DNA from 4 places in the Lysinibacillus sp. NPDC097162 genome. Region 1 is predicted to be linked to each of the others. Evidence: riboswitches for the same ligand, from Rfam matches in the RefSeq annotation. Region 1 holds a riboswitch; each other region holds the start of a gene.
The links. Region 1 has a riboswitch for cobalamin ahead of ACIQXW_RS07910 (ABC transporter substrate-binding protein). Riboswitches for the same ligand answer to the same signal wherever they lie in the genome.

Region 1 (6,112 bases):
AGTCGTTGGTTTCCAACTGATAAATCATCAGCATGACAAGCGTTAACAAAAGTGTTACCAGTTCCACGAATATTAGGCTCCATTAACAGGTGTACCTCAGCATAATGTTTTAAAGGCTCGAAATGACCGTATCCTGTTACAGTTGTTACGATTGATTCCATATATAAGATTTTTGGCTCACCAAAAGTAACAGAAAGTGAAAAGCGATTTTTTAACACTTCAGCAAGTACTTCAAGTTGAATAACCCCCATAATATGTACATGGATTTCTTGGAATTTCTCATGCCAAACGACTCGTAACGATGGTTCCTCCGCTTCAAGTAAACGGAATACTTGTAAAACTTCTTTTATATGCTGTTGTCCATCATACTGTACTTTAGCTTGTAACGTAGGCACAAGCTCATATGGCTGAGGAGGTATTGTACTACCTAAAATATCACCGACTTTTGCTAGACTAAGCCCTTTAACCGCGAAAATTTCTCCTGCTTGCACTTCTTGTGTTGTGTCAAAACGGCTGCCATTATATAAACGAATTTCAGTTATTTTTTCAGTCACATCACCAAATGTAAAGTCTTGGCGTGTATGTAAAGTTCCTTGCAATGCTTTGATAAACGTTAACCGTTGAGTTCCATCATGGCGAATTTTAAATACCTCACCTTGAAATGGTGCTTGATGGTCGAATCGAGTCTCCGTAAGTAGAGGGAGCTGTGATAAAAATTCTTTTATTCCAATATCCTTTAATGCCGCACCAGTAAAGCAAGGAAATGTTTGCTCTTGTTTAATCAACTTTTGCAACTGTAATAGGCATGTTTGTGCATCGAGAGTTTCTGTCAAATAGGCATCGAGTAGTTGTTCATCACGTTCAGCTAGCCATTCAGCAATGTGGCTCTGGACATAATCTGTACGCAATGGGTCGTCTATTAAAAGTACGTCCTTCGAACATTCCTTTCGAAGCTGCTTCATAACGGCATCTACATCAGCGCCTTCACGATCTATCTTATTAATAAAGAAGAAGGTTGGTACGTTGTATTGACGTAGCAATTGCCACACGGTTTCAGTATGTCCTTGTACACCCTCTACTGCGCTTACGATAATAATGGCGTAATCCATTACACGAATTGCGCGTTCCATCTCTGGTGAAAAGTCGACATGCCCAGGCGTATCAATTAGTGTGTATGTATCATCCCCAATTTGCATCCGTCCTTGTTCAGCAAAAATGGTAATACCACGAGCTTGTTCGATAGTATGATTATCTAAAAAAGTATCTTGGTGATCGACTCTTCCGCGCGTTTGAATACTGTTCGTATGGAATAGTAGTTGTTCACAAAAGGTTGTCTTTCCTGCATCGACATGTGCGAGCACACCAATCGTTTTATACATAAAAAATCCTCATTTCTATTTTTCCTATATTCCTATTGTAACAGATAGTGCTTAAAAACATTTCGAGTAGAATAGTTCTCGTTTATGTTTGAATAGTGGTCAATTATTCGTAATTATTAGTTATGGATTTTTTTGTGTGATTGAAAACAAAAATTACTTCTGCTAGGCTATTTTTATAACTTAATACTTCTATATATTGGTGCAAATGGTTTATATCATTTGCTTAAAAGGGAAATCGGTGTAAATCCGATGCTGTCCCGCAACTGTAAATGGGGAGTTTATACAACACAGTCACTGTAGTTTAACTATGGGAAGACGTATAAACGTTGAACCTAAGCCAGGATACCTGCCAATATATATTATTTTACTTAACACCACGAGGATGGGAATAGTGATTGGTTGAATAACCATTGTTTTTTCACTATGCCGCCCTCTTGGAAACAAGAGGGTTTTTTGTGTCCATTTTGATGTGCAGTAGTTTAAGCAGGAACCGTAGCAAACAGCAATTCATGCTTTTACCAGGAAATGAAGCGTCAAGAAGTGCTCGTAATCAATAGCAAAGAAGTCATTGATTTCTTACTATAAAGATGAAAAATTACAAACTAAAGGAGAAACAAACATGAACAAATGGAAAGGCATGTGGCTAGTTCTTGCAATGGCACTATTGAGCATTTTAGGCGCTTGTAGTGCAAAAGATGATTCAGAATCAGCTGCACAAAGTGAAAACATTGAACCAGCACAAGCAGAGGCAAAAGAAGTAACAATTGATAATAACGATACGACACAAGTTTATACAGAAGCTCCTAAAAAGGCGATTAGCTTAAATCAGCACGTTACAGAAATAATGCTAGCATTAGGTTTAGAAGATTCAATGGTTGGTACTGCTTATTTAGATGATAAAATTTATGAACCTTTACAAGCAGCTTACGATAAAGTACCAGTGATAGCGGAGCAGTATCCGACAAAAGAACAAGTAATTGATAGTGAAGCGGATTTTTTATACGCTGGGTGGAAAAGTGGCTTTAGCGAAAAGGGTGTTGGTACACCAGAAGAGTTAGAAGCACTTGGTATTCACACATATTTACATACTTCTTCAAGTATTACAAAACCAACGTTAGAGGATATATTTACGGATATCCGTAATATTGCAAAAATCTTCCGTGTTGAAGACCGCGGAGAGGCATTAATTGAACAGATGACAAAGGATGTTGATGCTGTTCGCGCAAAGTTACCCCAAGGTGAAAAAGAATTACGTGTTCTAGTTTTCGATAGTGGGGACAAGGAAGTCTTTACAGCGGCACAAAACTTTATGGATGAACTTGTCACAGTTGCTGGCGGTAAAAACATTTTTGGCGATGTTGAATCGGGCTGGACAACGGTATCAAAAGAAGAAACAGTTGAACGTAACCCTGAAGTCATTGTCGTAATTGATTATGGTTCCCAAACAGCAGAAGACAAAATTAAATTCCTAAAAAGTGATCCGGCATTAAAAGAAACAGATGCTGTGAAAAATGAACGCTTTGTCATTTTACCACTTTCAGCAGCTTCAGAAGGGGTTCGTGCTGCAGAGGCTATTGAAATTTTAGCAAAAGGTTTTTATCCTGAAAACTTTTAAATAACAATCGAAAGAGCTAGCTACTTGCTAGCTCTTTTTCATAAGGAGAACAAACAATGAATGCCTTTCGTTCAAATACACCAGATCGAACATTTGAAAAACTAAATACAAATGGAAATTTTACACGCCTTGCAGTAAGTCCAGGTATTATCAATAAGCATTATACACCAGCTCAATTTCAAAAAATTGCTGAGGTTGTAGGTGATAGCGGCGCAATTAAATACTCGGCTTCCTATAGTATCCTTTTGTCCGTCCCAACTATAAACGTGAATGAAATTATCAATGAGCTTCAAGAAGCAGGCTTATATATTGCAAAGCAAGGTCCTATCGTTGCGATAAAAGCATGTGATTTTTGTGATGGGGACAAAATGGAGGCTGCCGAAATAACCGAACACCTATACGAAGCATTACATGAAGAAACTGTGCCTTCTAGACTACGGTTAAATATTAATGGCTGTGCATCGGCTTGCTATAATGCTGTATATGATGATATTGGGCTTGTTTATCAAAAGGATAGCTTCGATGTTTACTTAGGTGCCGTGCCGATGGGGGCCAATGCAAAGGCGGGTACACTATTTGCTAAAAGAGTTTCAGTACAAAAAATAGAAAGCTTTCTACAACAAATTATCAGGCATTATCAGAAACACGCTCGCCCAAATGAACCTTTCCATAAATTTTATCGTAGAACAAATAGCGCTGAATTTTGGCAAGCATTAAAGCCTTCATTGATTTCTGCCTTTGGAGTCGTGTCGTTTTAAACAACTGAATAAAAGCAAAGAGCTGGCTAGAGCTAGCTCTTCTTTAATGGAAACAATAGATGACTAGGTAGGGGTATAGATGTTAAAAATAATATCTTTAAAGAAGAAGTTTTAGCCTGATACGCTAGGTAAAGTTGGGTTGAAATATTAAAAATTAGGGAATGATAAGGACGAAAATCTAAATGTAGGGGGGATGGAATGACCATCTTAAACAATCATAACAATACACAAGTTTATGTAAGCCGGAATTTATTGTCAGGGTTTCTATTTGGGATAGGCCTAGTAGCTTTTATAGATGAGACTATTTTTCATCAATTATTTCGCTGGCATCATTTTTATGATAAGTCTACAACGGATATTGGCTTAATTTCTGATGGTATATTCCATGCAATTAGTTGGTTTGCTACTATTGCAGGATTATTTTTACTTGCAGATATTCGTCGTAAAAGTGGGTTTTTGTTGAAGAGATGGGTTGGTGGCATGTTACTAGGTGCAGGAGGTTTCCAATTATATGATGGCATCATTCAACATAAGCTAATGCGAATACACCAGATTAGGTATGTAGAAAATGTTATCGTATACGATGTAATTTGGAATGTACTTGCTGCAATTATTCTCATAATCGGACTTTATCTTGCTGTTCGTACTAGCAATAAAAATCTTCAAGTAGAGGCTACCACTAATGAACGCTGACCATCACCAAATATTAGAGGGTGGTCCTAGTCATGATGGTTTTGGAATCATTCATCCTCAACTAGTTTTTTTAATTTTGTTTATTACCATATTAATTTTGTATATTAGTGCTACTGTAATTACAAATCGAAATTATAAAACATGGCCATTTAATCGTATAGTAAGTTTAGTTTTTGGAATTTTATTGGCGATTAGTGCTGTTGTAGGTCCTTTAGCAAATCGTGCTTCTATAGATTTTACAGCACACATGTTTAGCCATTTACTTTTGGGTATGCTAGCACCGTTATTCATTGTACTTGCAGCTCCTATGACATTAATACTTAGAACTTTAAGCACCCCATTAGCTCGGGGGCTTTCAAGAATTTTAAGAAGTTGGCTAGCACGTATACTTATTCATCCACTAGTTACTAGCTTTCTAAATATAGGTGGACTTTGGATATTGTACACTACTAACCTATATTCATTAATGCACGACAATAGTCTAATACATGTAATTGTCCATTTACATGTATTCATTGCAGGCTATTTGTTTACTGTTTCTATCATTTATTTTGATCCTGTATATCATAGGAAATCCTTTATTTACAGAGCAATAGTTTTAATTATTGCATTAGCAGGACATGGAATATTATCGAAGTATATTTATGCTCATCCTCCTAAAGGTGTTCCGATAGAACAAGCAGAAATCGGAAGTATGGTTATGTACTATGGTGGAGATATAATTGATGCCATAATAATTTTTACACTTTGCTTGCAATGGTATAAGGCAGCAAGACCACGAGACCGTGAACTGCAAACAACTAAGGGAACAACATTAAAAATTAATTAAAGAAAGAGTGACGCATATAGAGTCACGCTCAGACTGTAAACAAACTATTTTTGGCGAGGTCAGATGCTAAAAAATAGTTTGTTTCTTGCTTTATAGCGAATTTTTCCAACAACATTTATACATCGTGTTTTCTATGCTACAATTTCCTATAAGTGTGGAAGGAAGGTGTTTTATGAAAATATCCGTTTATGTTGCAAGTGCATTTAGCAAAGATCATAAAGGCGGAAATAAAGCAGGAGTAGTATTTATGGAGCATACATTGTCCACTACTCAAAAAATGGCAATAGCCAAACAACTGGGCTATGCGGAAACTGCATTTATAGCAGAATCTGAAATTGCGGATTATAAAATTGAGTATTTTACACCAAAAGAAGAAGTTGATTTATGTGGTCATGCTACAATTGGCTCTTTCGCGATTCTGATGCATTTAAATAAACTTTTCAAGAATCGCTATACGATTGAAACGAACAGCGGTGTTCTTGCTATAACTATAAAAGATGACATGATATTTATGGAACAAAACAAACCGATATTCTATGATGTTGTATCTCCAAACGAGTTCATCGACTGTTTTGACATTCAAGCTATAGACAATAAATACCCAATTCAAATTGTCTCCACGGGCTTAAAAGATATTTTAATTCCTATAAAAAGCGAAACACAATTACATGCACTGCAACCTAATTTTGAAAAAATTAAAGAAATTAGCAAGTATTATAATGTTGTCGGGATGCATCTGTTTACTTTTAATGACAATCGAATTATATGCAGAAATTTTGCTCCACTATACGACATCAATGAAGAAGCAGCGACTGGAACTTCCAACGGTGCATTAGCT
Region 2 (6,112 bases), 1.3 Mb from region 1:
GGAGGCCTTCGATATTTAAAACAATTTGATATGGGTGTAGTGGCTGAAGTCGGGCGTGAACGCGAAATTGTTTATGATAATGCTGTTCATGTAACGACGCCTGAAAAGATGCTGTTGCCTTTATATAAGCATGGTTCACTTGGTCCATTTACGACTTCAATAGCATTGAAGGTTTATGACCGATTAGCAGGTGTGAAAAAGCAAGAACGTCGCACAATGTTGAGTGCACAAGAAACAGCAGCGCTTGAGCCATTATTAAAGCGTGATGAGCTCGTTGGCGGCGGCTATTATGTGGAGTATCGTACCGATGATGCACGTTTAACAATTGAAGTGTTAAAAAAAGCGGTTGAATATGGCGCACTTTGTGTAAACTATGCTGAAATGACAGGATTTTTATATAACAAGAAAAAGCTAATTGGGGCAAAAGTAAAAGATCATGTAACAGGAAAAGTAGTGGAAGTTCATGCGGCGCAAATCGTCAACGCTACTGGCCCTTGGGTAGATGAAGTACGACAAAAAGATAAAAGTACGGACAAAAAACAATTACGTCTGACAAAAGGTGTCCATATTGTACTCAATCAAAAGCACTTCCCATTGCAACAGGCAGTCTATTTTGATATTCCAGATGGTCGTATGGCTTTTGCAATTCCACGTGATGGTAAAACATATTTAGGGACAACGGATACAGTTTATGAAGGAAATCCTATACACCCTACTGCAACACAACAAGATGTAGATTATTTAATTGAGGCTGCTAAAAATGTTTTTCCAACAGCCGAAATTACAAGAGAAACAGTTGAATCTTCTTGGGCAGGTGTACGTCCACTTATTTTCGAAAAAGGTAAAGACCCTTCTGAAATTTCGCGTAAAGATGAGATTTGGACAGCATCAAGTGGTTTGATGACCATTGCTGGTGGCAAGCTAACAGGCTACCGCCAAATGGCCGAAACAATTGTTGATAAAATTGTCAAAACACATAAATTTAAGCATGCAAGTCCATGTATGACACGTGAGCTGTCGCTTTCGGGTGCAAAGGGCATAAATGCTATTAATTTCCCTGATTATACTGCATATAAAGCTAGAGAGGGTGTTCAGTATGGCCTGAATTATGATGAAGCAAAGCATCTTGTGCAAAAGTATGGTACAAATGTTGACGCTTTATTTGATCAGGTAAAGTATTTGCATGAGCATGGCAGTACGATGCCTCTCGTGTTACATGCGATGCTGCTCTATGGTATAGAAGCGGAAATGGTTTATACACCTTGTGATTTCTTTATTCGTCGTACGGGATTATTATACTTTGATATTGATGCAGTGAAACGATATAAGGAGCAAGTAATTCAAGTAATGCAACAGCGTTTTCACTACTCAGAATCCCAAAGAAATACTTATGTTGCTCAATTAGAACAAGCCATAATAGATGCGACAAGTTTTGCAGATGTGGAGGTGTAGTAAATGGAAGAGCGTTATATGAAAATGTCGGATGGACATTTTGTGTTTACGCGAACATTGACTCCGGCTATTCCATGCATAGGTCATTTTCATATTTTACATGGCATGGCAGAGCATAGTGGACGTTATCTAAAATTTGCTCGAATACTATGTGCAGCAGGCTATGCAGTTACGATGCATGATCATCGTGGACATGGAGAAACAGCATCTTATAACGGCACATTAGGTTTTTTCGCTGAGAAAAATGGTTTTGACCGTGTTGTTGAAGATGCCCATGAAGTGATAATAACTATGCATGCCCAGTATGCAGATGTGCCTTTCATTTTGTTCGGTCATAGTATGGGTTCTTTTATTGCTAGAAGGTATATTCAGCTTTACGGCAATGGCGTGGATAACGTTATACTTTGTGGAACAGGAAACGTTTCAACATTGCATAAGATTGGACATTATGTTGCACAAGTATTAGCAATGCAGATGGGCAAAGAGTTGGAGAGCCCTTTATTAAATAAATTGAGTTTTGGGAGCTTCAATAAGCAAGTTCCAAATGCTAAAACAGCGTATGATTGGTTATGTTCTGTAGAGCATGAGGTGCAAAAATATATTGATGATCCATATTGTGGCTTTATACCAACAAACCAATTTTTTGTTGATTTAACGGCTGGCCTTATGGTGCTAAATCGAAAAAAAGAGATTGAAAAAATAAATAAAAACTTACCGATCCTTTTGATAAGTGGTAGCAAGGACCCTGTTGGTGACGGTGGTCAAGGAGTGTATACAGTGGCAGAGCGTTTTGTAGAAGCAGGTATACAGGATGTTACAGTCTATTTATTTGAAGATAAGCGACACGAAATTTTAAATGAAGACAATCATCAGGCGGTTCATCAAGTTTTATTACGGTGGTTAAAAAAGTATGATACAAAATAAAATTCAGCAAGCAGAGGTTGTTGCAATCGTTGGACCAACGGCCTCTGGTAAAACAGCACTGAGCATTGAGCTAGCAAAAAAGTATAATGGTGAAATTATTAATGGCGATTCGATGCAAATTTATAAAGACTTAAATATTGGTACAGCGAAAATTACCGAGGAAGAGATGCAAGGTGTACCACATCATTTATTAAGCTTCAAAGAGCCAACAGAATCATTTTCAGTAGCGGATTATCAAAAACTGGTGCGTGCCAAAATTAGTGAAATACAGGCACGCGGGAAGTTGCCAATTATTGTTGGAGGCTCTGGATTATATGTACAAGCAGTGCTCTATGATTTCCAATTTACGGAGGAGCAGGTAGATGAGGTAGCACGTAAGGCGTATTATGAGGAGCTAGAAAAGTTGGGTCCTGAAGCAATGCATGCAAAACTACTAGCATTGGATCCGAAAACGGCAGAAACAATTCATCCGAATAATACAAGACGTGTTATTCGAGCATTAGAAATGATTGAATTAAGTGGTGTTTCAAAAGCTTCAGATGAACATAATCGTGGAGAAATCCCCCTTTATCGCCATTTGATTTTAGGGCTTGGAGAAAATATGTCACGCGATGAGCTTTATGATCGCATAAATCGCCGAGTAGATTTGATGATGGACAAAGGGCTGTTACAAGAAGTAAAAGGGTTATGGCAGCAAAATATTCGAGGTGTACAGTCAATACAAGCGATTGGCTATAAGGAATTGTATGATTACTTAGATGGTAGATGCACATTAGAAGAAGCAATTGAAAGTTTAAAACAAAATTCTCGTCGCTACGCGAAAAGACAACTTACTTATTTCCGTAATAAGATGGACATTCATTTTATTGAAAAAGACTAAAAACTTTAATAATTTCTAAAAATTACTAATTGATAAATTGGTATAACATGCTACTATAGGAATGAAGAGGTAGAAAGAGAGTAGGGGAGGCGCAATCTATGAAATCAATCAATTTGCAAGATACGTTTTTGAACCATCTACGTAAAAACAGTGTTTTTGTAACTGTGTTTCTGTTAAACGGGTTCCAGTTAAAAGGAACAGTGAAATCCTATGACAACTTTACAGTATTATTAGTTGATGCTGAAAGCAAACAGCATCTCATTTACAAACACGCAATTTCTACTTTCGTTCCAGCAAAGCAAGTCGAATTTTTAGAGACAGAAGAATAGAGTCATTTTAAGCAGCTAGTGCTACATCACTAGCTGTTTTTTTTCGTTCACGCTATAATGTAATAGGAAATTGATATATTGGAGGACTATAAAGATGAAATCAATGGATACAACGCAATTATTAGAACAACTAGATGCTAACGAAGACCTATACATTATTGATGTGCGAGAAGATGATGAGGTAGCACAAGGTGTCATTCCTGGTGCTAAGCATATAGCGCTTGGAACAATTCCAGAGCGTTTAGATGAGATAGATAGATCTAAGCCTTATATTATCGTATGTAAAGCTGGCGGACGCTCGGCAAATGCATGTGCTTATTTAGAAGCACAAGGCTTTGATGTAACAAATCTTGAAGGCGGCATGCTTGCCTATGATGGGGAATTAGAATTTAAATAATGTAAGATGAAGGTATTTAACAAGTCAGTTGTTAAATACCTCATTTTTTTGTTTATATTAAATGATGGCAATGCAAAAAGTGCTGTTACCAAAACTTTTAACAATATTGACACTCAAAAAACTTTGTCGTAAATTTAAATTAATTACATAAAAGCATTAGGTGCCCACGTTGGGAGAATAGGGAATAAAGTGAAATGCTTTAGCGGTCCCACCACTGTAAAATGGAGTTTTATAGAGAATACCACTAGCGATGGCTGGGAAGGTTCTATAAAATGTTGAGATTGAGCCAGGAGACCTGCCTAATTGCTTCGGATGATATGGACGATGGAAAAGTCTGTAGTTTATTTGTTATGAAATAAACTACAGGCTTTTCTATTTTTTTCATTCTTTTATGTAAAAGGCTAAAAAAAGGAGAGATGATGATGCAATTGCTACAACAAACGATTCAACACATTCAACGTACTAACAACAAAATGATGGAAAATGCAAAGGAACGTATAGATTCTCTTAGCAAGCCACCAAGCAGTTTAGGGAAGCTGGAGTCGCTTGCTATACAACTAACTGGGATTACGGGAGAACTATATCCTAAACTCGATAACAAAGTGATCATCGTTTGTGCGGCAGATCACGGTGTTTGTGACGAAGGGGTAACATCGAATCCACAAAACGTAACATTTTTTCAAACATTGAATTTTCCTAAAGGGGTAACAGGTGTTTGTGCTATTGCTAAAATAACAAATGCAAAAATTGTAACGGTGGATGTCGGTGTCAAAGAGGATATTCCGCTTAATGCTGGTGTACTAATAAAAAAAATTAAATATGGTACGGATAATATGGCGAAAGGTCCAGCGATGACGAGGGAAGAAGCAGTCCAATCAATTGAAGTAGGCATAGAAATAGCGACATCAGAAATAGCAAAAGGAGCAAATGTTCTTGGTACTGGTGAAATGGGGATAGGCAATACAACACCTAGTGCAGCTATATTATCAGTACTTCATGCTTGTCATCCGCATGAAGTGACGGGATTCGGTGCAGGGCTAGGGTTAGGAGGAATTGAACATAAAGTAGCTGTTATTCAAAAGGCTATCGAAATAAACAAACCTAATCGTCATGATGCAATCGATATACTTGCAAAAGTTGGTGGGTTAGAAATAGGGGCTATGGCTGGAGTAATCCTTGCGGCTGCCGCAAATCGCAAACCAGTTGTCATTGATGGCTTTATTTCTACAGTAGCTGCACTAATTGCATATGAGCTTGAACCAAAAGTACAAGACTATATCATACCTTCTCATGCATCAGAAGAACCTGGGGCAAAAATAGCAGCCGAATTGCTAGGAGTAGAGCCGATGCTTCATATGAATATGCGATTGGGCGAGGGCTCTGGCGCAGCATTAGCGTTTCCAATTCTAGACGCAGCTTGTTCGATGATGAGCAATATGGCTACATTAGCAGAGTCTATGGCGCTAATAGATAAATAATAATTGACGAGGAATAAGGTTTGTTCTTAGAGCGAAGGAAATAGTATATGCAATCTAGTTGATGGTAGCGAAGGTTGCGGCTTACATCGTGCCCGCGAAAAGCACACGCCGAAGCGGACATCAACGGTAAAGCAGAAAGAGTTCGATTAATGTGATGGCGTTTTTACGCTATGTAAGAAGAATGAAACTATAGCTGTTCATTCTTTGGCAGTAAATAAAAAATTAGAAGAGAACACGAGTTGATGGTAGCGAAGGTGGGCGACTCCTGCGGGAACGCACGCAGTGTAAGCCGCAACAAACCGCGCGTTAGCGAAGGTTGCGGCTTACGTTGTGCCCGCGGAAAGCGCACACCGAAGCGGACATCAACGGTAAAGCAGAAAGAGTTCGACTAATGTGATGGCGTTTTTACGCTATGTAAGAAGAATGAAACTATAGCTGTTCATTCTTTTGCAGTAAATAAAAAATTAGAAGAGAACACGAGTTGATGGTAGCGAAGGTGGGCGACTCCTGCGGGAACGCACGCAGTGTAAGACGCAACAAACCGCGCGTTAGCGAAGGTTGCGGCTTACGTCATGCCCGCGGAAAGCGCACACCGAAGCGGACATCAACGATATAGAGTTCGACTAATATGATGACATTTTTACGTTGTACC
Region 3 (6,112 bases), on a different contig from region 1:
GCAATTTTGCCAAGCGAATGAGCATCCGAATTAGTCACAAATGTATACCGCTGAATTTCCCGTATATTTTTTACCATATTGGTATCAGAGCTTAAACCAAGTTCTATAGCATCTATAAGCTGTGGATCAAACACTTCAGTTAAACTGTGGTGAACGCCTCTTCCAAATAAACTTTTAAATGGTGTAAAAACATGCGCTGGAATAAAAAGACCCCCTAATTCTCGAACTTTTTGTTGTAGCGCTTGTCCATCACAATAAATACGCTGTGAACTTAAATGAATGTTTTTCATAAAGCCTCTCATCCAATTCGAAAAATCCTCCATCACTGCGATAGTAGGAAAATAAGCTAGCACATGAATTGGACCATGACAGTTGCTATCATAAATCTCAATTTCCGAGCCTGGAATAAGCGTAGTTTCTTGAAACCGAAGGCCCCCTTCCGATAACTCTTCTAGTTCACCGCGTTTTATCATCATCTCCATCTCAGCAAGTACTTCTGGCGAATGACAATCAATTATGCCGATTATATCAAGCCCTTTTTTTGCACTAGCCATCTCTAAAATTCGCGATAATGTTAAAGTTTTACTTCCCGTAATCTTCACTGCTCGCCCACTCATTGTTCGTCCAATGTGAATATGTAAATCCGTATAATAGTCCTGAAACATGTATACAGCTCCTTTTGTTCGATTATAAAATGAAAAAACCTTACATTGCTGCAAGGCGTTTTCATTATTTAAGATGGATGGTTTTGATTTGTACTATTATCAGTGTCGTATGAACCTGAACCTTGATTTGGTGTTGCCGCTGCATCATAAGCAACTAAAGTAACACCAATTTTCTTTTCTAGCTCATTAATTTTTTCAAGCTGTGTGTGATCTAATTGTGCAAATTTAATCTCTTCCATATTCGTCACGCATCCTTTCAAAAGTAACGTTCCCCGAATATCTCACAACTATACAAAAATTAAACCGCAAAAATCTTCTGAATTGTTTTGGTGACTTTGTTTTGGTGACCGGCATTAGCATAGACCCTAACAAAAGCATCAGACTTCCTATATCATAAAAATCCACTTCGCTTTCCGCGGGCACATTGTAAGCCGCAACCGTCGCTGCGCGCCGCTTGTTGCGTCTTACGTTACGTGCGTTCCCGCAGGAGTCTGCGTGGATTTTTACTTGGTTAACCATAAAATTCAATACTTACACAGTAAATTATTTGTGTGACTGGTGCTCCGCATATACACCTAACAAAAGCTTCAGACTTCCTATATCGCAAAAATCCACTTCGCTTTCCGGCGGGCACATTGTAAGCCGCAGGAGTGTGCGTGGATTTTTACTTGGTTATTTATAAATACCCTACTTGCAATGCTTTATGCAAATTGTATCAGAATTGTTTGAGTGACTGGCACTTATGTAGTTTTTGTGAATTGCTCGGATACATATGTTAAATACGGTTTGCCTGTCAGCGGATGTGTTTGAATATCGGCGTATACTCCAAAAACATCACGAAGCAGTTTAGGCGTTAACACTTCTTCTGGTGTGCCGTAATGAACAATACTACCTTGTTGTAAAACATAAATTTGATCACAGTACATAGCAGCCATATTCAAATCATGTAAGGCTGCGACAACAGTCAAATGCAATGTTTGAATTAAGTCCATTAATTGTAATTGATGCTGAATGTCTAAATGATTAGTAGGCTCATCTAAAATAAGCACTTGCGCCTGTTGTGCTAGTGCACGTGCAACCATCACTCTCTTTTTTTCTCCTCCAGAAAGGGAACTAAAGCTGCGTGTTTCTAAATGGGCAATACCCGTTTGAGACAATGCCTCTTTCACTATTTTAAAGTCTTCCTTATCGTCCATTTCAAAAAGCTTCTTATGTGGCGTTCTTCCCATGCTCACTAAATCTTTCACTTTAAAATCGAATAAAACAGGTGTCTCCTGACTAACAACGGCTAATTTTTTTGCAATCGCTCTACTTGATTGCTGAAAAATATCTTCCTCATTCAATAATACTGTTCCACTTTCTGGCTTTAATAACCGATACATATTTTTCAATAGTGTCGACTTTCCACTACCATTAGGACCAATTAAACCGACAAATTGGTTTTCCTTTATTTGAATGCTTACTTCTTTTAATATGCGCTGATCATGAATGGAGAATGATACATGCTTCGCCTCTAATGTCATACCTTTAATCTCCTTCACCAAATGAATAATTGTTACGGCGTAGTAGCCAAATGAAAAATGGACCGCCACAAAAGGCTGTAATGATTCCAATTGGCATTTCTTCTGGAGCTATTATCACGCGGGCAATCGCATCTGCCCAAACTAAGAAAATTCCTCCTAATAATGCGCTAATAGGGATAACATATTTATAATTAGACCCCACTATTAATCGCACGATATGTGGAATTATTAAACCAACAAACCCAATGGAGCCACTTACTGCAACGAGCACACCTGTTAGTAATGATACAAGTAGTATCAATTGAATTCGAAATTGTTGAAGATTAACACCTAATGTGACCGCCGCTTCTTCCCCAAGTAGTAATAAATTTAAATTTCGATAATATAGCCATAACAAACTAAAAACGATGAAAAAGATAATAGCTGGAATGAATAAATTACTCCATTTTGCGCCCGCAAGACTTCCAAGCATCCAATACATAACGGCTTTTATTCCGCCCTCTTCCTTAGACATCATTAACATAAAATTTGAAGTAGCAGATAATATAAACGATACAGCCATTCCTGCTAGCAGCAAACGGAAAATAGAAATACGTCCCCCTACACGTGACAAGAAAAATACCAACACAATTGCTATAAAGGAGCCTAGAAAAGCAGCTACTGAAAGGGCGTACATACCTAAAAATGAAAAAGCGCCTAAAATGATGACAGCCGTGGCACCAACTGTCGCACCTGAAGAAATACCTAAAATATATGGATCTGCAATAGAATTACGGACAAGTGCTTGCACAGCTGCTCCAGCAATAGCTAATCCTGCTCCAACAATGGCTGCAAGCATGACACGTGGGACACGTATTTGCCATATAATAATTTCTTGTGAGCGGCTCCAATCAGGCTCTATCGTATTTGAGAAAATAGGAATTTTCGAGAAAATAACCTTCCATACATGTAGCGGTGTAATTGACACTGAGCCAATCATAATAGCAACCGTCATTGAAGCAATCAGTACTAAAAGAAGGGTCAATGAAAATAGCATAAATTTTTTATTCATTTGCTTATTAACTCCTTATCAATCTTGATAAATACGAAGCAATAAAAAAGGGTATTCTACGCACGAATGCATAGAAATACCCTAGGTTAAACAAAGTTGGAGAAGTATCCATCAATTGTCCGTAATTGCTTGCATCCTCGTGGGCATTACAGGTATGAACTAATTGGCAGGTCTCCTGGCTTCGATTCAACGTTACTATGATTGCCTTCCCATTCTAAAAACAGTGGCTACTACATCATAGAACTCCTCGTTACAGTTGCGGGACAGCGTCGGACTTACACCGACTTCCCTTTTAAGTGGCACTTGTTAACAAGCGTCACACCATTAGTTTCTGAAATTTTAAAATTATGACGATTCTATCATACATAATTATCGTAGTCTATAGCTTCTTTCATCTAGGAATCAATCTTTCCTCTTTTCAACTTCATACAAATGGATTTTGCACAAAACCTAATCCATAATTTCTGCACATTTACTTGTTACATTAAAGACAAATAAATAGTAAGGAGGAAATTCATATGGTATTAAAAAGAAATTTTTTCCTAGGCTTTATAGCAGCAATGGCTTTACTAATATTATCAGCTTGCTCTGACGATGCAGCGAAGACGGACTCTGCTAATGGTGACGCAATGGACCATAGTGCAGAAACAGGCCATGGAGAAGAGATGAATCATTCAAGCTCGGGTGAAGTTCCATCCACTTTAAAAACTGCTAAAAACCCTAAATTCCCTGTAGGCAGTACTGCTATTATTAAGGAAGGACATATGTCTGGGATGGCAGGCGCCGAAGCAACGATTGTTGGGGCATATGATACAACTGCCTATATTATCTCCTATGAACCGACTACTGGTGGAAAGAAAATAGAAAATCATAAATGGGTAATACATGAGGAATTAATAGATCCAGGTGTTGCCCCATTGTCTCCAGGCACTGAAGTCAAAACAGATGCTGCACATATGAAAGGCATGGAAAATGCTACTGTTCGCATTGATGACGCAGTACAAACGACCGTTTATATGATTGATTTTCCATTAACAACTACTGGTGAAGAAATGAAAAATCATAAATGGGTTACAGATAGTGAACTAACGTCAAAATAAAAACGAAACACCCTCTGTCATCAGAGGGTGTTTGTAATTACTTTTTGTCAGCAAGCTTATGCCATTTATAGCCGATTCCCCACACTGTCTGTAAGTAATCATCCACAGGAAAGCCACTTTTCCTTAGTTTTTCCCGTAAATTGCGGACATGCGAATCAATTGTTCGGTCTTCAATAGTACCGTTATATCCCCAAACTGTATTAATTAAATGCTCTCTTGAGAAAACTTTATTTTGATATTCAAGAAACAGCGCTAACATCGAAAATTCTTTCGGCGTTAAAAGAATAGCTTCTTGTTGAAAAGACAATTCAATAGATTCTTTATTTAATCGTAGCCCTTCAAAAAAAATGAAAGTTTCTTCAGTTTTTGTTCTTCTTAATACAGCATGTATGCGTGCTACTAACTCTTCCTCGTCAAAAGGCTTTAAAATGTAGTCGTCTGCTCCCAAATTTAAGCCTTTTATAATATCAGCCTGTTCCGCTTTTGCTGTTAGCATAATGACAGGTACATCCCAAAACTTCCTTATTTCCTGACAAGCTTGCCAACCATCCATATCTGGCATCATAATATCTAACAGCACTAAATCTACATGATTTTCTTCTAAATAGTCTAAAGCATCTCTAACCGATGACATCGCTATGCAATGAAAAGAAGGCTCTAAATAAAGCGTTAGTAACTCCAGCATCCTTGGTTCATCGTCAATTAATAATAATGTTTTCATTTGTTCCTACCCCTTAAATAATAATTCAAAAGTAGTCCCTTTGTTTTCCTCACTAACAACGGTTACTTCTCCTCCGTGTGCATGGACAAGCTCTCTAACAATAGCTAGACCTAATCCCATACCTCCATGTGCACGTGCACGAGATTTTTCAACCCTATAAAAACGTTCAAAAATATAAGGTAATTCCTTCTTCGGAATCCCCTTTCCAGTATCTTTAACAATGATTTTTATTAAGTTATTTTGCCTTTTTACTATAAAGAAAGTAGAATCTCCTGAGGAACAATAAGTTAATGCATTATTTAACAGATTCAAAATAATTTGCTCTAGCCTTACTGAATCGGCCATTAATGTTAATCCCTTTTCACATTGAACAAACAAGTGTATCTCTTTTTCCTGAAAAGCAGGTCTTAGCTTTACTTCGATACTTGCCACTAATTCATCCAATTGAAGACGTTCTTTGTTAATTACAAATGCGTTTTCATCCATTTTTGCTAAATCAAATAAGTCTTTAATTAACGTTGAGAGCCGATTCATTTCTTCAATAATAATGCCTAAATATTTTTGGCGATCCTGCTCCGTTAAATCTCGCTTGTAAAGAATATCTGAATAGCCTTTTATAAAGGTAATAGGTGTTCTTAGCTCATGCGCAATACTTGCTAAAAACTCCTTTCTTTCCTCTCTTAAATGATTTAAATCATCGGATAACTGTTGTATGGCATTCGCAAGATCGCTTAATTCATCTTTGCCATTAGTCGAAAGGGCGACAGTAAAATCTCCTTTATTCATTTTCAACGTCGCTTCCTTCATAGCCATTAATGGTTGGGCTAATTTTCGAGATAACACAATAATGACGGCAATCGTCACCAATGCTGAAACGAGGCCGACAATTAGAAAATGTTTGTTTAATCGTTCCATTAACGCATGGATGGAATCTGTATTTTGAAACATAAACACATAGCCAACAGTCTTTTGCTGTTTAAGAATAGGACTAATCGTTGCAATATATTTTTCATCCTGCCAATTTTTCTCTAATACCTGACCACTATAAGGCA
Region 4 (6,112 bases), on a different contig from region 1:
TGGTATTAGCACGTATAGAAGGCGCCTCAGCAGGTTCGAAAGGTTTAACATTATTTGCTGTACCTTGGCGTCAAGATGACGGCAAGGTTAACCACCTTCGCATTCGGCGTTTAAAGGATAAACTCGGTGTCAGAGCAGTACCATCAGGAGAGGTGGAATTCGATGGTGCAGTAGCGTATATCGTTGGAGAGCCGAATAAAGGAATTTATTATATGTTAGAGGCACTTAATTTATCTCGAATTTGTAACGCTGTTGCTTCCATTGGTATTATGCGTCGAGGTTATTTAGAGGCGAAGCATTATGTAACAAACCGAAATGCGTTCGGTCAACCTTTAATTCAATACCCAATGATTCAGGATACATTAGGAAAATATGCTGCTAAGCTACATGTAGAGGTCGCTACTGTTTTTGATCTTATTCAATTATATGACAAGGTAACGAGTGGTCAGGGGGACGAGGAGGACATCATTCTTAATCGTTTAAATATTGCCATTATGAAAAAAGAAACGGCTGAACAGGCGGTACATTACGCAAGCGAAGCCATTGAATTGCATGGAGGAAACGGTTATATCGAAGATTTTGTAACACCACGTTTACTTAGAGATGCTCAAGTACTTACGGTGTGGGAAGGAACGGCTAACATTTTAGCACTTGAGCTAATTCGCTTAGTAGATAAATTTAATGCCCATGAATTATTTGTACATGTGATGCGCGAGCGTTTGACGAAGTTAACTGATTGTTCCTTAGTACAAATTGTAGGCAAGCAATTGAAGAAAATCGAAGCTACTTTGCAAGTCTTTAGTCGTTTGGATGAGGCTACGAAGTCGTATGAGGCAAAGGGGGTAGCAGAAAAAATGGCTCATCTATACGAAAGTGTAGTGGCAGTCGAATGGGCAGTCCAATTTGGTGGCAAGTATGAAAAGCTAGCAGATATTTATTTAGAAGATACATGGGCATTGCGCGAAATAGGTGCACCAATGAAAACTGTTCAATATTTTTCGGAAATTATGTAGTGGGTGCCAGGCACGCAAACAATTTTGAAAATTTTATTATTAGTAAAAATCCACGTAGACTCCTGCGGGAAAGCACGCAATGTAAGCCGCAACAAACCAGGCGGGTAGCGACTTTTGCGGCTTACGTGTGCGCCCGCGGAAAGCGAAGTGGATTTTTTCGATTTAGATCTCGACATTATATTAGGTTCTATGTAGTGACAGGCACTCAAACAATTATACTAGTTGATTGAAGTGGAAAGTGTCCGCACGCAGCGGAATTCAACGATCATAAACAAGAGACACTAACTTAGGGTCTCTTTTTTTATCGTTATCTATTTCTATTTTCATGTATAATAAAATCAACTAAATATTATAAAGGTTCTTTACTAAAGTAAAGTGAAAAGGGAAATCGGTGTAATTCCGATGCGGTCCCGCCACTGTAAGTGTGAGTTTTTTCAATCTATGCCACTGAATTTTTTTGGGAAGGCATGAAAAAGCATTTGGAGCACGAGCCAGGAGACCTGCCTTTATAGAACGATACATTGCAGCCTACGAGGATAGGATGGTGGTTTATTTGTGCAAGCACCGCCTCTCGTTATGATGACGAGAGGTTTTTTTGTTTTGGAAAGCTACTGACGATAAATAATTGAACATAAAGGCAATAAGTTCGGGTAGAAATGCCAACATTATATCGATCAATCAAGTGAACAGAGCTGAAAAATGCACATACAATCTAAGGAGGTCTCACAATGAAAAAGTATTGGAAAATAGGGTTATCAGCATTTTTAGCAATGGGCATTCTAGCAGCATGTGGAGAAGAGCCGAAAAATGACAAATCAACAACAGAACAGCAGGAGCAACAGGATACAAAGCAGCTAGACGAAGCAACGTTCCCGCTAACAATAACAGATGCTACTGGCAAAGATATTGTACTAGAAGCACCGCCAGAGAAAATTATTTCTCTTATTCCAAGTAACACAGAAATTTTATTTGAACTTGGCTTAAATGATAAAATCGTTGGCGTAAATGATTATGATGATTATCCGCCAGAGGTAGCTGACAAGGAAAAGGTCGGCAGTATGGAATTTAATATAGAACAAATTATTGCTTTACAGCCTGATATTGTTTTTGCACATGAATCAGGTATAGCTTCTTTAGGGGGAGCAATGGATCAACTAGAAGCAGCGGGTGTTAAAGTATTTGTTGTGACAAACGCTAGTGATTTTAATGAGACATATACGACGATTGAGCAATTAGGTCGCGCCACCGGTAAGCTACCAGAGGCAGAAAAAATAATTGCCAATATGAAAGCGAAGGTTGAGGAAGTCCAAGCAAAATTACAGGGCGTGAAGCCGAAAAAAGTCTTTGTAGAAACGTCAGATGAACCAGAAATCTACACACCTGGCAAGGACACATTTATGCAGGAGATGCTAGAGATGATTCATGCCGAAAATATCGCGGCTGATACGGATGGCTGGTTCAAAATTGATGCAGAACAAATTATTACAAAAAATCCAGATGTCATCGTGGTTACTTATAATTATGTGCCCGATATTTTAACGAAAATTCCACAACGTGCAGGCTTTGATACAATTACGGCTGTTAAAAATAAGGCTATTGTGCAAGTAGATGAAAATACGACAAGTCGTCAAGGCCCGCGGTTAGCAGATGGGCTTGAAGAGTTAGCGAAAGCCATCTATCCTGAGGCTTTCGAGTGAGCAAAACAGTTTTTGCCTATGTAACAGCCATTACGTTACTTATCGTTAGCATCTGGTGTGGCGTATCAATAGGCTCGGTTCATATTCCGTTAGAAGTATTTTGGAATAAAGCGGCAGATGAAACTGCTGCCAATATTTTATGGAAAATTCGTTTGCCACGTGTCTTGCTCGCAGGTCTTGTAGGAGCATCGTTGGCGATTGCAGGGGCAGCCTTTCAAGGATTGTTAAAAAACCCGTTAGCAGATCCGTATACGCTTGGTGTATCGTCAGGAGCGTCAGTCGGTGCTGTCATGACATTGTTTTTCGGCATTTCTATACCAGTTGTCGGTTTATATGCATTGCCAACGCTCAGTATGGTAGGGGCCGTACTAACGATGGTAGCTGTGATGAGCTTTGCCAGAATAGTAGACCGTTCATTGAAAATGGAGACGCTTATTTTAACGGGGGTTATTTTTAGCTCATTTTTAGGTTCACTTATCTCATTAATGATTGCGTTATCAGGTGAGGAGCTCCGCCAAGTGATTGGCTGGTTACTAGGCTCAGTCTCGATGCGAGGATGGCCGTATGTGCAAATGATTACCCCATTTGTTGTCATTGGCTCTGTTATTTTGTGGACGCAAAGACGCGAGCTAAATGTTCTGCTATATGGAGAGGAACGCGCGAAGCATTTAGGTGTCAATGTAAAGCGCAGTAAATATTTAATTTTAGTAGGCGGCTCCATGCTTACTGGGGCGGCAGTCGCTGTTTCAGGAACAATCGGCTTTGTCGGCTTAGTTGTACCGCATATGACGCGTATGATATGGGGTTCAGATCACCGTCATTTATTGCCGTTATCCTTTTTGAATGGTGCAACATTACTGATCATTTGCGATTTAGTGGCGCGTACGATAATTATTCCACGTGAGCTACCGATAGGTGTTATAACTGCATTTATTGGTGCACCTGTCTTTTCTTATATTTTCTATAAGCAGCGTAGAAGCAAGGGGGTACGTGTATGATTATCGTTGAACATCTATCAGGTGGCTATGAGGACGTACCAATCGTTAAGGATGTAAGTTTTACGGTAGAAAAGGGGAAAGTACTTGGCATTTTAGGGCCAAATGGAAGTGGCAAATCAACATTATTGAAAGTAATTAGTGGCGTATTACCAGCAACGGCAGGGACTGTTTTATTGGATGGCAAAAATATTAAAACATATAGTCCGCGCACGTTGGCAAAAAAGATGGCCGTACTACCACAATTACATGCCAATGCATTTTCAAATACAGTACGTGAGGCAGTATCGCTCGGTCGTTATCCACATCAAACTGGCTTTTTTTCTCATTGGTCAGAGAGGGATGAGCAAGCAGTTCAATATGCCATGGAGCAAACGGGCGTCACGCGCTATGAGCATACATCCATGGAGTTTCTATCAGGCGGTGAGCAACAACGTGTTTTTGTAGCACAAGCTTTAGCGCAAACAGCGGAAGTATTATTGCTAGATGAGCCGACAAATCACCTAGACATTGCGCATCAACGTCAAATTTTAGATATGGTGCGTAAGGAAGCAATTGAATGTGGTTTAACTGTTATTATGGTACTGCATGACATGAATTTAGCCTCCCTCTATTGCGATGAATTGTTATTAATGGAAAGCGGCTGTGTACGCGCTTTAGGTGCACCACATAAAGTATTAATAGCGTCTCAAATTGAGGACGTATATCAGGCAAGAGTGACAACCTATGCCCATCCAGAAATACCTAAACCGCAAATTACAATCATGCCATCATCAAGTGAATATCAGCAACGAGCTGTCATTGTAAAAGAAGATTTTAAAGTAACAACAGATTATATCCAACTGAAATCAAATGTCCCGCTAAAAACAGTTTCTTCAGCTGTTCATAATCCTGGCATAGGGTGGTATGACTGCCTATTGAATCGCTCTGTACCAGGAGACTATGTTGTTAATGATGTGAAACAAGAGGTCGCAGATTTTTTACAAAGAGAGCATTTTTCGCCGACTAGCACGGTTGTCATGTTAACTGCTGTTTCTACACAACTCTATGCACTAAATGAATATAGCACTTCTTTCGGTAGTGTGTTTGTCGTTGTCACTGCGGGTGTTGGAAATGCTGTAGATGTCTCTCGCACACACGAAAGACAGGATACGCCATATATTGGTACTATTAATACATGGGTCATCATCAATGGTTGTTTGTCGGAAGAGGCATTTTTTCAAGCATTGATGACTGCAAATGAAGCAAAAACAAAGGCATTGCAAATGGAAAACATTCGCGATTACCGTAGTGATACAATTGCAACGGGCACTGCGACAGATAGCTTGCTTATTGCGGCAACGCAAAAGGGTGAGGAAATGCGCTACGGTGGGCCGATAACAGATGTCGGTAAGATTATTGGTAAAGGCGTTTATGAGACGACGATACAAGCGATACAAAATTATAAAAATAAAGCATAGGAGTGAAAAAAGGGATGAAACTTTACACGAAAACAGGCGATACAGGGAAAACAAGCTTAATTGGTGGGCGTGTCGACAAAGACAGTCTACGTGTTGAAACATACGGGGCAATTGATGAATTAAATTCTTTTATCGGCAAGGCAGTGAGCGAACTAGATCGCGAATTATTCAAAGATATTTTAGTTGATTTAGAAACAATTCAACATGAACTTTTTGATGCTGGTGGAGATTTAGCCAATGTTATGAAGGAGCGTCATTACAAGCTAGCGGAAGCACCGATTGAAGTATTGGAGGCGCGTATTGATGCATTGTCTGATGAAGCGCCCCCATTAGAGCGATTCATATTACCAGGAGGGGCTCCTGCAGCTGCAACATTACACATAGCACGAACTGTTGCCCGTCGAGCAGAGCGTCAAATGGTAACGCTAATGAAAGAAGTTCAAGATGTACCTACTATTGTGCAAAAGTATTTAAACCGTTTATCAGATTATTTATTTGCCGCTGCACGTGTTGTTAATGCTCGTTTAAATTTACCTGATATTGAATATATTCGCAGTGGGAAAGTGTTTAAAAAATAAGTTAATTTTCTAAACAATAGTGACTCGAGCCTCCCTGTGGCAAGCATTTGCACGGTGCGTAACGATGTGAATAATCATTTTTAAAAATAAATATTTTAAATGAAACATATTACAGAGAACACTAGTAATTGGAAGAAAAAGTGCTAGTTACGTTAAATTAATATACAAAAAAGCTACTTTGAAGGAAAATTCAGGGTAGCTTTTTTTCTTATAAAATGTAAGAATATAAAATTATCAGAAATATTTTTGTTTTAATGTTGACTGAATGCTCACTCATTTATTAAAATGTGAATATAGTGGTGGAATATCATACATTTACGTATGAGCTAGAAAATTTAACACAAAGAGAGAAAATTCACGACAAACTAA

Region 2: it holds a riboswitch for cobalamin, as region 1 does, so the genes downstream of both, cobT (nicotinate-nucleotide--dimethylbenzimidazole phosphoribosyltransferase) here and ACIQXW_RS07910 (ABC transporter substrate-binding protein) in region 1, are expected to answer to the same signal.
Region 3: it holds a riboswitch for cobalamin, as region 1 does, so the genes downstream of both, ACIQXW_RS23030 (FecCD family ABC transporter permease) here and ACIQXW_RS07910 (ABC transporter substrate-binding protein) in region 1, are expected to answer to the same signal.
Region 4: it holds a riboswitch for cobalamin, as region 1 does, so the genes downstream of both, ACIQXW_RS13090 (ABC transporter substrate-binding protein) here and ACIQXW_RS07910 (ABC transporter substrate-binding protein) in region 1, are expected to answer to the same signal.

What each region holds. Positions count from the first base shown of each region.
Region 1 covers NZ_JBIWDT010000001.1:1,577,261-1,583,372, reverse strand. The annotation lists gene ACIQXW_RS07915 (GTP-binding protein) at 1-1,379, opposite strand, end outside; cobalamin riboswitch at 1,560-1,747, shown strand; gene ACIQXW_RS07910 (ABC transporter substrate-binding protein) at 1,999-2,994, shown strand; gene ACIQXW_RS07905 (precorrin-3B methylase) at 3,051-3,752, shown strand; gene ACIQXW_RS07900 (DUF2243 domain-containing protein) at 3,951-4,445, shown strand; gene ACIQXW_RS07895 (cytochrome c oxidase assembly protein) at 4,435-5,274, shown strand; gene ACIQXW_RS07890 (PhzF family phenazine biosynthesis protein) at 5,447-6,112, shown strand, end outside.
Region 2 covers NZ_JBIWDT010000001.1:303,269-309,380, forward strand. The annotation lists gene ACIQXW_RS01425 (glycerol-3-phosphate dehydrogenase/oxidase) at 1-1,452, shown strand, start outside; gene ACIQXW_RS01430 (alpha/beta fold hydrolase) at 1,456-2,376, shown strand; gene miaA (tRNA (adenosine(37)-N6)-dimethylallyltransferase MiaA) at 2,363-3,256, shown strand; gene hfq (RNA chaperone Hfq) at 3,355-3,585, shown strand; gene ACIQXW_RS01445 (rhodanese-like domain-containing protein) at 3,680-3,982, shown strand; cobalamin riboswitch at 4,124-4,299, shown strand; gene cobT (nicotinate-nucleotide--dimethylbenzimidazole phosphoribosyltransferase) at 4,405-5,460, shown strand.
Region 3 covers NZ_JBIWDT010000010.1:37,576-43,687, forward strand. The annotation lists gene ACIQXW_RS23015 (endonuclease Q family protein) at 1-665, opposite strand, end outside; gene ACIQXW_RS23020 (hypothetical protein) at 734-904, opposite strand; gene ACIQXW_RS23025 (heme ABC transporter ATP-binding protein) at 1,406-2,188, opposite strand; gene ACIQXW_RS23030 (FecCD family ABC transporter permease) at 2,193-3,239, opposite strand; cobalamin riboswitch at 3,388-3,580, opposite strand; gene ACIQXW_RS23035 (YdhK family protein) at 3,758-4,339, shown strand; gene ACIQXW_RS23040 (response regulator transcription factor) at 4,377-5,060, opposite strand; gene ACIQXW_RS23045 (sensor histidine kinase) at 5,067-6,112, opposite strand, start outside.
Region 4 covers NZ_JBIWDT010000002.1:185,034-191,145, reverse strand. The annotation lists gene ACIQXW_RS13095 (acyl-CoA dehydrogenase family protein) at 1-1,013, shown strand, start outside; cobalamin riboswitch at 1,352-1,535, shown strand; gene ACIQXW_RS13090 (ABC transporter substrate-binding protein) at 1,742-2,710, shown strand; gene ACIQXW_RS13085 (FecCD family ABC transporter permease) at 2,707-3,708, shown strand; gene ACIQXW_RS13080 (adenosylcobinamide amidohydrolase) at 3,705-5,165, shown strand; gene ACIQXW_RS13075 (cob(I)yrinic acid a,c-diamide adenosyltransferase) at 5,180-5,743, shown strand.